DNA from 2 places in the Sulfobacillus sp. hq2 genome. Region 1 is predicted to be linked to the other one. Evidence: riboswitches for the same ligand, from Rfam matches in the RefSeq annotation. Region 1 holds a riboswitch; the other holds the start of a gene.

What was found. Region 1 has a riboswitch for cobalamin ahead of CO251_RS00430 (bifunctional precorrin-2 dehydrogenase/sirohydrochlorin ferrochelatase). Riboswitches for the same ligand answer to the same signal wherever they lie in the genome.
Region 2: linked by a shared signal. The riboswitch ahead of cobT (nicotinate-nucleotide--dimethylbenzimidazole phosphoribosyltransferase) and the one ahead of CO251_RS00430 (bifunctional precorrin-2 dehydrogenase/sirohydrochlorin ferrochelatase) in region 1 are both predicted to bind cobalamin.

What each region holds. Positions count from the first base shown of each region.
Region 1 covers NZ_NWUL01000008.1:25,526-29,924, forward strand. The annotation lists gene CO251_RS00400 (hypothetical protein) at 1-6, shown strand, start outside; gene CO251_RS00405 (PadR family transcriptional regulator) at 1-349, opposite strand, end outside; gene CO251_RS00410 (carboxymuconolactone decarboxylase family protein) at 407-784, opposite strand; gene CO251_RS00415 (class II aldolase/adducin family protein) at 812-1,483, opposite strand; gene crcB (fluoride efflux transporter CrcB) at 1,633-2,040, shown strand; gene CO251_RS00425 (CrcB family protein) at 2,037-2,429, shown strand; cobalamin riboswitch at 2,499-2,628, shown strand; gene CO251_RS00430 (bifunctional precorrin-2 dehydrogenase/sirohydrochlorin ferrochelatase) at 2,708-3,400, shown strand; gene cobA (uroporphyrinogen-III C-methyltransferase) at 3,385-4,399, shown strand, end outside.
Region 2 covers NZ_NWUL01000047.1:185,694-190,092, reverse strand. The annotation lists gene CO251_RS14395 (APC family permease) at 1-36, shown strand, start outside; gene CO251_RS17265 (hypothetical protein) at 187-870, opposite strand; gene cobT (nicotinate-nucleotide--dimethylbenzimidazole phosphoribosyltransferase) at 1,017-2,783, opposite strand; cobalamin riboswitch at 2,889-3,066, opposite strand; gene CO251_RS14385 (putative PEP-binding protein) at 3,227-4,399, opposite strand, start outside.

The DNA of each region.
Region 1 (4,399 bases):
CATTGACAATTTGGCGATAGGTGGCGAGAAATGAGGCCAGGGATTGTTGACGTACTTCCATTTCGCGGACCCATTCTTCAAGGCGCAGACGGCCATGGTCCGTCAATTGGTATTGGCGGATGGGAGCGCCGCTATCTTCTGTCACCCATGTTGAATGCAAGCAGCCGGTAGCTTCGAGTTCGCGCAACAAGCGGTAAATACGGCCACTGTCAACCGTCCATTCCTCGGGTAATACAGCGGTTAGACGATTCAGCAGATGGCCGCCATGGTCAGGTTTTTGCATTAACAACAACAGAATAAAGGCTTCAAGGTGTTTGCCCGTTTGATATCGTCGTAAATTCTCGGACATAAATAAGGCCTCCTGCAACCAATGAGAAAAGAGGCCGACCAGGCCTCTTTTTTTGCTTTAGGCGTTTTGGGGTTGTAAAATGCTTTCTAAGCCTTCTAGTGACGCAGAATAGACGGCCGTCCCGGCAATAAACTGGGCATGGGCCATCACTGCCCCAACTTCTTCGTGGGTCAGACCGGCTTTCAAGGCCGCTTGCATATTGTTACGAATACACATGGGCACCCGGGTCACTAAAGCCGCTGCCAAATTGACAATCGCAATGGTTTTTTCATCCAGCGGGCTGTCTTCCCGGTAGAGCTTGGCAGCCGTGGATTGTGCTTCAGAAATGTTGGGGTTGATTTCTGCGAGATAACGACGCAGTTTCATAGGACGCCCTAACTTGACTTCTTCTTGATGAATTTGTTCGAGAATCTTAGCTTTTTTGTCTTGGTTCACGGGAATATCCTCCTCTAATTGGACGGCTTATCGGCTGCTGCCAAACGCCATCATGCGTTCTTTGACTTGATCAATGGCCTGGGCCGGTAGCTCCTTGGCGCCCCCGAGGCTTGCTGCCATGATATAAAGTTCTGCAGCTTCATCTAAGGTGCCCAGCAAACTTGCGGTCCGCATGGGGGTGTCATTAAAGACAAGCACACCGTGGTTCGCCATCATCAAGGCCGGTAGCCCCGGATGGTTTTGGGCGATTTCGATAATGCTGTCAACAGAGGCACGGGATCCGCGTGGGGCCCACGGCACGACAGGGATGGGTTCACTGACGCCAAAACGCAGGAGCGGCTCATAAATTAACGGAATGGGCTTTTGCGCGACGCCAAATGCGGTAACGTGTGGTGCGTGGGTATGAATAACTGAGCCGACCGAATCCCTGACCCGGTAGATGCCGGTGTGCATCTCGATAATTTCTTTCATCGTCGGCTCCATTTCGCCTTCGATCACGGTGCCATTTAGGTCAACCAAAGCAAAATCGTCTAACGTTAAATTTTCAATACTGCCGCCTTTGGTCATAATAATGTGGTTGTCACCAACCTTGGCAGACAAATTGGCATGGTTGCCGCGGAAAAGCAAGCCATGTTCGGCAAGATAGTGAGCAGCCTCGACTAACTGCTGCTTGGCTTGATTCTGAGAAAGCATCGTCATGAACTTCCCTCCTTGCATCTTCGCTTCATGAGGTTAAGATCCCCCAAAAGGGGCTTAATCTATGCATCTGATATCTACCTTATAAAACATTATTCATTATGTAACAAAAAATACTATAGTGCAATACTCAGTATATAAATCGAAGGAAATTGCTAAGGTATACCTATAATAAAGAACAAAGGGAGTGTTCAGGACTGGCTTTAGTCTGGGTTTTTTTGGGCGGATTTGTCGGGGCGGTGGCGCGGTTTGAAGCCGGTCAATGGATAGGGCAGCGCACAATAGGACCTTTTCCGTGGGGAACGTTTTCGATTAATACCGTGGGTAGTTTGTTTATTGGTTTGCTCTTTGCGCGTCCGCTTGCCCCTCCCCTTCTCAATTTATTGGATGTGGGTTTTACAGGAGCTTTTACAACTTTTTCTACGTTTAGTTATGAAACCTTGCGTTTAATGGAAGAAAAACTCTATCGAACGGCGTTCTTGAATGCGGCGGTAAGTTTGGCTACGGGGCTTGGAGCCGTAGCCCTAGGCATCAGCATTGGAAGAGGGATGGGGATATGAAAAGGCATGTTTGGGTAGCTATAGGCATCGGTGGAGGACTCGGAGCTCTTGCTCGGGCGGGTGTGTCTACTCTGGGAGACGTGGGGTGGTTTCCTTTAAATTTCTTTACGATTAATATTGTGGGAAGCTTTCTCATTGGCATTGTCATGGCATTAAGTGTGGAATATGAACTGTTGCCTGCCGCCTGGAGAATGTTCTTAGGTGTCGGATTCTTAGGAGGATTTACGACGTTTTCAACCTATATGTTAGGGGTGCATGATTTGTTGCGTACATCGCTCTGGCATGGGGTTGTCTATCTATTGGGGTCTTGGGGTATTGGTCTTGTTGCCGTCTATGGCGGTCTTGTCGCAGTACGGTCTCTTCTGCATTGGGTTAAAACCGCCGAGTAATCCCACCAGGTTTTAGTTTGCCACCCGCTCTAGCCGGTTTGGCGTGGACATGGTATCATGACCCATAACGACATATCACACTTTAAAGGTGCCTGCATTCGCAGGAGAATAGGGAATCAGGTGCAAAACCTGAGCGGTCCCGCCACTGTAATTCCTCAAAGGAAGAGCCAGGAGACCTGCCTTTAAAGTTTGTTTCACTCGTATTCGCGGAAATAGGGGTGGCATTTTCTTTATTTGTTGGAAACTGTCATCCTCTCGTCCAATCGGGAGGATTTTTTATGGGCTATTTACCAGTTATGATGAACTTACAACGCCTTCCGGTGCTCATTGTGGGAGGCGGCGCGGTGGCAGCGCGCAAGGCCAAGAAATTCATCGCACAAGGCGCAAGGCTTACCATTATCAGTCCTACTCTTCATCCGACACTTTATCCTACGCTTACGGACGCCTCCTTACCGGGCTCTTTGCATTGGATTCCTCGTTCATATCACGCTGGCGATTTACAAGATATGCGTTTGGTTATCACTGCCACGAATTGTGCTGAAGTGAATCATGCGGTGATGTCCGACGCGCAGGCGTTGAATATTTTGGTGTCGGATGCCAGTCACGAAGACGAGAGTGACTTCATGATGATGGCAGACCATTGGCATTCGAATCATCTTGTCACGGCAGTTTCTACGACGGGCATATGGCCGGCTGCTGCCCGCGAGGTTCTACGTCATCATTCCCAATACCTAAGCCCTTGGTGGAACGACGTCATAGCGGTTATGAACAGCCTGTTGGCTGAGCTCGAAGCCGTTCCGGACCCTGCAAGACGGGCTAGCCTGCGTCGGGCACTGCGCTCTTCTTCTCCTTCAAAGTGGTTGGATCAGATCGATAAACAGGGGCCGGAAGGATTAAGGCCCTCTATGCATCAATGGCTCAGTCGTCTTGCTGGGGTTGAAGGAGGTCAAGGCGTATGGGGCGAGGAGTAGGGCGCGTTTTTCTCGTAGGCGCGGGACCTGGGGACCCACGGCTCCTGACCCTTAGAGCTAAGACGGTGTTAGCATCGGCTGACGTCGTGGTGTATGACCGCTTGATCCACCCCAATGTAATGGACCTGGCCCCTGGTCATGCGCGCCATATCTATGTGGGCAAAGAGCACGGCAAAGCCAGTGCGCGCCAAGACGACATTCATGCCATTCTTTTAGAACACGCCAAGACGGGGGCTGATGTTGTCCGGTTAAAGGGCGGAGATCCGTTGATTTTTGGTCGAGGGGGCGAAGAAGCCGAATTTCTTCGTGCCCACCAGATTGACTTTGAGATTGTGCCAGGGCTAAGTGCCTCATCTGCTGCCTTAACCTATGCCGGAATTCCTATGACCCACCGTCACAGAATTCAAGGGGCGACGATTGTGGCGGGCTATTCGGGCCATTTTCCTTATTCGTGGCAACCGCACCATACATGGATCATTATGATGGGGCTCGAAAAAGTCGATATGCTGGTGCAAGAAGCGCTCGCCCAGGGATTTCCGCCGCAATTGCCTGCTTGTGCCATTGAATGGGGCACATGGGGTCACCAACGTTTAGTGGCGAGCGAGTTGGCTCAATTGCCCAACCGGGTGGTTCAAGAAAGGATCTTTTCCCCAGGGGTATTGGTGTGGGGGGAAAACGCGTCGATGGCGCGAGAAATGGATTGGTTTGCCTCACGGGTTGATTACCAAAAGAGAATTTTGATTCTCACCCGCTATCCTTTGCCCTTTGATGAGCTGCTTGCGGCACGTGAAGATGGCGCCGAGGTGCTGAATTGGTCGATGTTCTGGAGCCCTCAAGCTGACCTCGAAGTCCTTAAAGACTTAACGCCCAGTACACAGGTGTGGCTGCCAGAGGTAGCGTTCGTGGATCCTCTGTTGCAGGGATGGACAGCTGCGGGCCGCGATGTGCGCGACTTGCCATCCTTACAGGGCCCAGATCCCGTCGTGAAGAGCTTGTTTC
Region 2 (4,399 bases), on a different contig from region 1:
ATGCCTAGGTGTGACACAGCAGAGACCAGGAATTAAAGACATCCGCAGAAGCGGGATAGACACGTCTGTTTAACAATACCTTCAATGCGTTGCCAGCTAAAGTCTTGTGTGACTTCGTCAAGTAGAGGGCAAAACGCTCTTCTTAAATGAGGACCGTTTTGCCGTGCCATTCCCAGAGAATAGGCGTTAGAGTTTGGTTAAAGATTCCGCAATGGTAGAGACTTGTGTTTGTGATAAGGTACGGGAACCTTGAATGAGGTAGTATATGCCTTGCCTATGAAAAGTTAAAGGCGGTGCGCTCTGACTCGCGGATGCGGCTTGATTCCACGTTCCGGTAACCGAAGAACCCAATATCGTGAGGGGCACCGTTCTTAAGACTGTGCGACCTGTGAGTATTGGCCTGGTAAACTCCTGAACACTAAAGTTACTATATTGTATTACGAGCATAGATCCTCCCCCGCTCATAAGGATTCTTTGCGTGTACTGGTATTGCGACCCGAACCCGCGCATAGGGACAGCCGCCGCGGGCAAGCCGATGGACTGGGCCGCCTGCATGATAAATGATTGTTGTTGATGGGTATACAGAATTGCGCTTTCCGCGTGCGTGCTGGAGGACCAACTGGGTAGCGCGGATGGCAGCGCCGTAGATGGAGAACTCGGCGTGATAGGCGAAGAGGTGGAGGAGGGAGATGAGGATACGGGACGTGATGACGGTGTGGTCGGCGGGGATGTGGAATAGGATGGATTCACAGTTCGTGAATGATTATGGTGAGAACCGGTCACGGGATGCCTCTTGGTGCCACAGCCGACGAGGACTATACTGCCCAAAAATATGGCTGCGCTGATGATGCCATATTGTCGTGTGAACATGTTATGAGGCCTCCTTGGTGGCAAAATAATGCCGTTGTCTAGAACAACGCGGCTGTTCCCGTGCCGGTTACAAGAAATTTGTGACAGGGGCCGTGCTGTGGATAGACACGGCCCCGGAAGGGCTCTTGCCTAGTGTGCGTTGCTTCTTATAGCGTAGGAGGCGTTGTTCCGGTCCAAGTTTGCCAATGCACTAACTCTTTGACGGCGAGGGCATCCGCCCACCGAACTGTTTTCAGTTGTGGTTCTGGCGGGAAATGATCAGTATAGCCGACACACAGGACGGCAACGGGTTGAATACCAGGAGGGATTTCCAGAACTTGGCGCAGGTGACGCGGTTCAAATAAACTTACCCAGCCCACGGCGACACCTTCCGCGCGGGCGGCAAGCCAAAGATTTTGCACCGCACATACGGCAGAATAGAGAGTCGTTTCCTCCATCGTGTGGCGGCCAAGCACTTCGGGTCCTCCGCGTTCGAGGTTGGCGGTAATCACTAGGACAATGGGCGCCTCGAGTAATCCTTCTAATTTCAGCTGTAAGAACTGTTGAGCGCGGTCGTCATCAAAGTACAGCTTTTGAACTTGTCGTTCGCGATCTGCTAAGCTTTTTAATTGTTGTTTGATGGCGGGATCTGTAATTAGAATGAAGTCCCACGGCTGTGAAAAGCCGACAGATGGCGCATGATGGGCCGCCCACAACAAGCGCTCTAAAATCTCGGGAGGCACGGGGTCGGAACGAAACTGCCGGATATCGCGACGGCTTTCAATGGCCCGGTAGACGGCTGCACGCTCAGGCCAGGAAAACTGATGGCGTGTGATGGCCCAAGGCGATTCAAGGGGGGCAGGGGTTTCAGTCAGCCCGGCTTCTTCAAATGTGGCCATTTCGCTAGCGATGGCGCAGGCTTGACGCAGCAGGGGCAAAGCTAATGCGGCGCCGCTGCCCTCCCCTAAGCGCAAGCCCCATTCCAACAGAGGATTTAGGCCTAAAGCGCTTAGTACCCGGCCATGGCCCGGTTCTGCGGATTGGTGGGAGGCGACAAGATAGTCGACCGCGGCGGGGGCTAAACGCACCGCGAGCAAGGCCGCAACACCGGTGAGATAGCCATCCAAAATGGTTACGATATGGTGCTGGGCTGCGCCCAAAATGGTTCCCACCATGGCCGCAACTTCATACCCTCCGAGTCGTGTAAGGACGTCAAAAGGCTCTAAATCCGGTCGATGATGGCGTTTCAGTGCCGCTTCAACCGTTCGGATTTTGTGTTCCCAATGGTCTTGGTCAATGCCCGTGCCGTGTCCCGTCATGGTGCGGGGCGATTCATTTAATAACGCCGACGCTAAGGCGGCGGCAATGGTCGTATTGCCAATGCCCACTTCTCCTAATAAAATCGCACGGTAGCCTTGGGCATGGGCGGCTTCTGCGCGTTGAATGCCTATAGTAAGCGCCATCAGGCATTCGTCCGGCGTCATGGCGGACTCGTCCACAAAATTGCGGGTTCCGGGCCGAATTTTTTGAGAGACAACGATCTTATCACGATCGTCATTGGTCCATTCGCCGTTCACGCCGACGTCAATGACTTTTACAACACTCCCAGCATGACGCGCCAAAACGGAAATGGCGGCAAATTGGTGTTGATAGGCACTGAGCATCTGGGCTGTTACGCTTGCCGGATATTGTGATACCCCGAGCGATGCGACGCCGTGATCGCCTGCGTAAATGAGCGTAATCGCTGGATCGACAGCAGGTCTGAGGGTGCGCTCGGCGCTCGCGAGCTGACACGCCAAGCGTTCTAACCGGCCTAAACTCCCAGGAGGTTTGATTAAGGCATCTAAATGATTTTGCATGTCGCGGTGAATCAATCGGTCCTTAGGCAAAATGTTGTTCAGTACTTGATCGAGGTCAGTTAAAGTTGTTGCCATCGTTGTTCTCTCCTTAGTCACCGTAAGTTCTAGAACGAGTTGGGCCAAGATGGGGTGAAAAAAATGCCCGACCTTAATAGGTCAGGCATTTTACCATCACGCCCTCGTAGCCTTTGTCAATTGGGCAGGTCTCCTGGCTTCGGGTCATCGTAGCATCGTCTTCCCACCCCAAAAGGGGCAGTGACGTGTTGATGCGTCTCACCGATTACAGTGGCGGGACCGCTCCGGACTTCCACCGGATTTCCTATTCTCCCGTTCGGGCACCCAATGACGTTATGAGCATTGTAGCGTACAGGAGAAATTCCAACAAACCTAAAATTGGTAAAGAAAGACAAGAAGGCTTGCTCGAATCCAGCAAAAAAGCTCTCCACATGTCCTGGGCTCATGGTTGTTTGCAGAGGAGGCCTTTTGAATAAAGCGCGAAACCCCCGTTATCGTTGTCCTTATGGTCCCTCTTGTCTTAGCAAGTCCATTATCCGTGCATAATCATGGGCGCCTTGAATAGCTTGTGCAACCAGCTTCTCGTACTCCTGGTGGCGGGATAGAGCGGCCTTTATGGGTTGAACAGAAGGAAGAGGCACGCTTAAGGAATAAATGCCCATGGCCGCAAACAAAATGGCCCACGGGACATCGGCCGCTAATCCTCCACAAACACCTAATGGCAACTGAACGTCGCGTGCACTCGCTGCAATGGCGTGGATGAAGCGGAGCAGGGCGAGACCACTATGATAAGAAGCGTCCGATTCCCTATCGGTGGCAAAGAAGTATTGCGACAAGTCGTTCGTGCCTAATGAGGCAAAATGGGCGCCATGTAAGGCAAGTTCGGGAACTAAAAATCCTAAGGACGGCACCTCGATCATGACGCCGAGGCTAACGTCATTGGCCGGGGATGATGACACCGTGGAAGCCACGCGCTTAGCCTGATCGCGACAAAAATCCCAGTCCTCGGTGGTTGTTACCATCGGAAACATAATGGACATGGGAGCGACTTCGGAGGCCCGGTAAAGGGCGGTTAATTGGTCCTGAAACAAGGTAGGATGGGTCCGGTATAACCGCATGCCGCGTGTGCCCAAGGCAGGATTCGGCTCAGAGGGCATGTCTAAAAAGGCCAGCGATTTATCGGCTCCAATGTCAAAAGTTCGGAATATCACTGGTCCTGAACTCTTCCGAAGAACATCACGGTATATCTCTTCTTGTTCGGAGATGGATAAGAGACGGCCGGCTTGTTCTAACAGCATTTCCGTGCGAAAAAGCCCTACCCCGTCTGCGCCAACCGCTGTGGTTCGGCCGGCTTCGACGAGGGATGCGATGTTGGCGCGCACCTCAACCGTTCGCCCGCTTGGGAGGGTGATGGGGTTTGTATGACCTAGCAATCCCTGCTCAGTGGGGCTTGAAGCAGGAGCTTGGGCCTCGGTATCGACCACGCCATTGGCACCATCGATGCTGACAACTTGTCCTTCATGCATGTCACGAATGGCGGCTTTGTCCATAACAACTACAGGGATCCCAAGATTTTGAGCAATGAGGGCGGCGTGCATCAGGGGGCTGCCTTGCGTGCAAATCACCCCAGCGACCGGGATTTCGGCCCATGTCAAAATGTTTTGGACCAAAAGGGT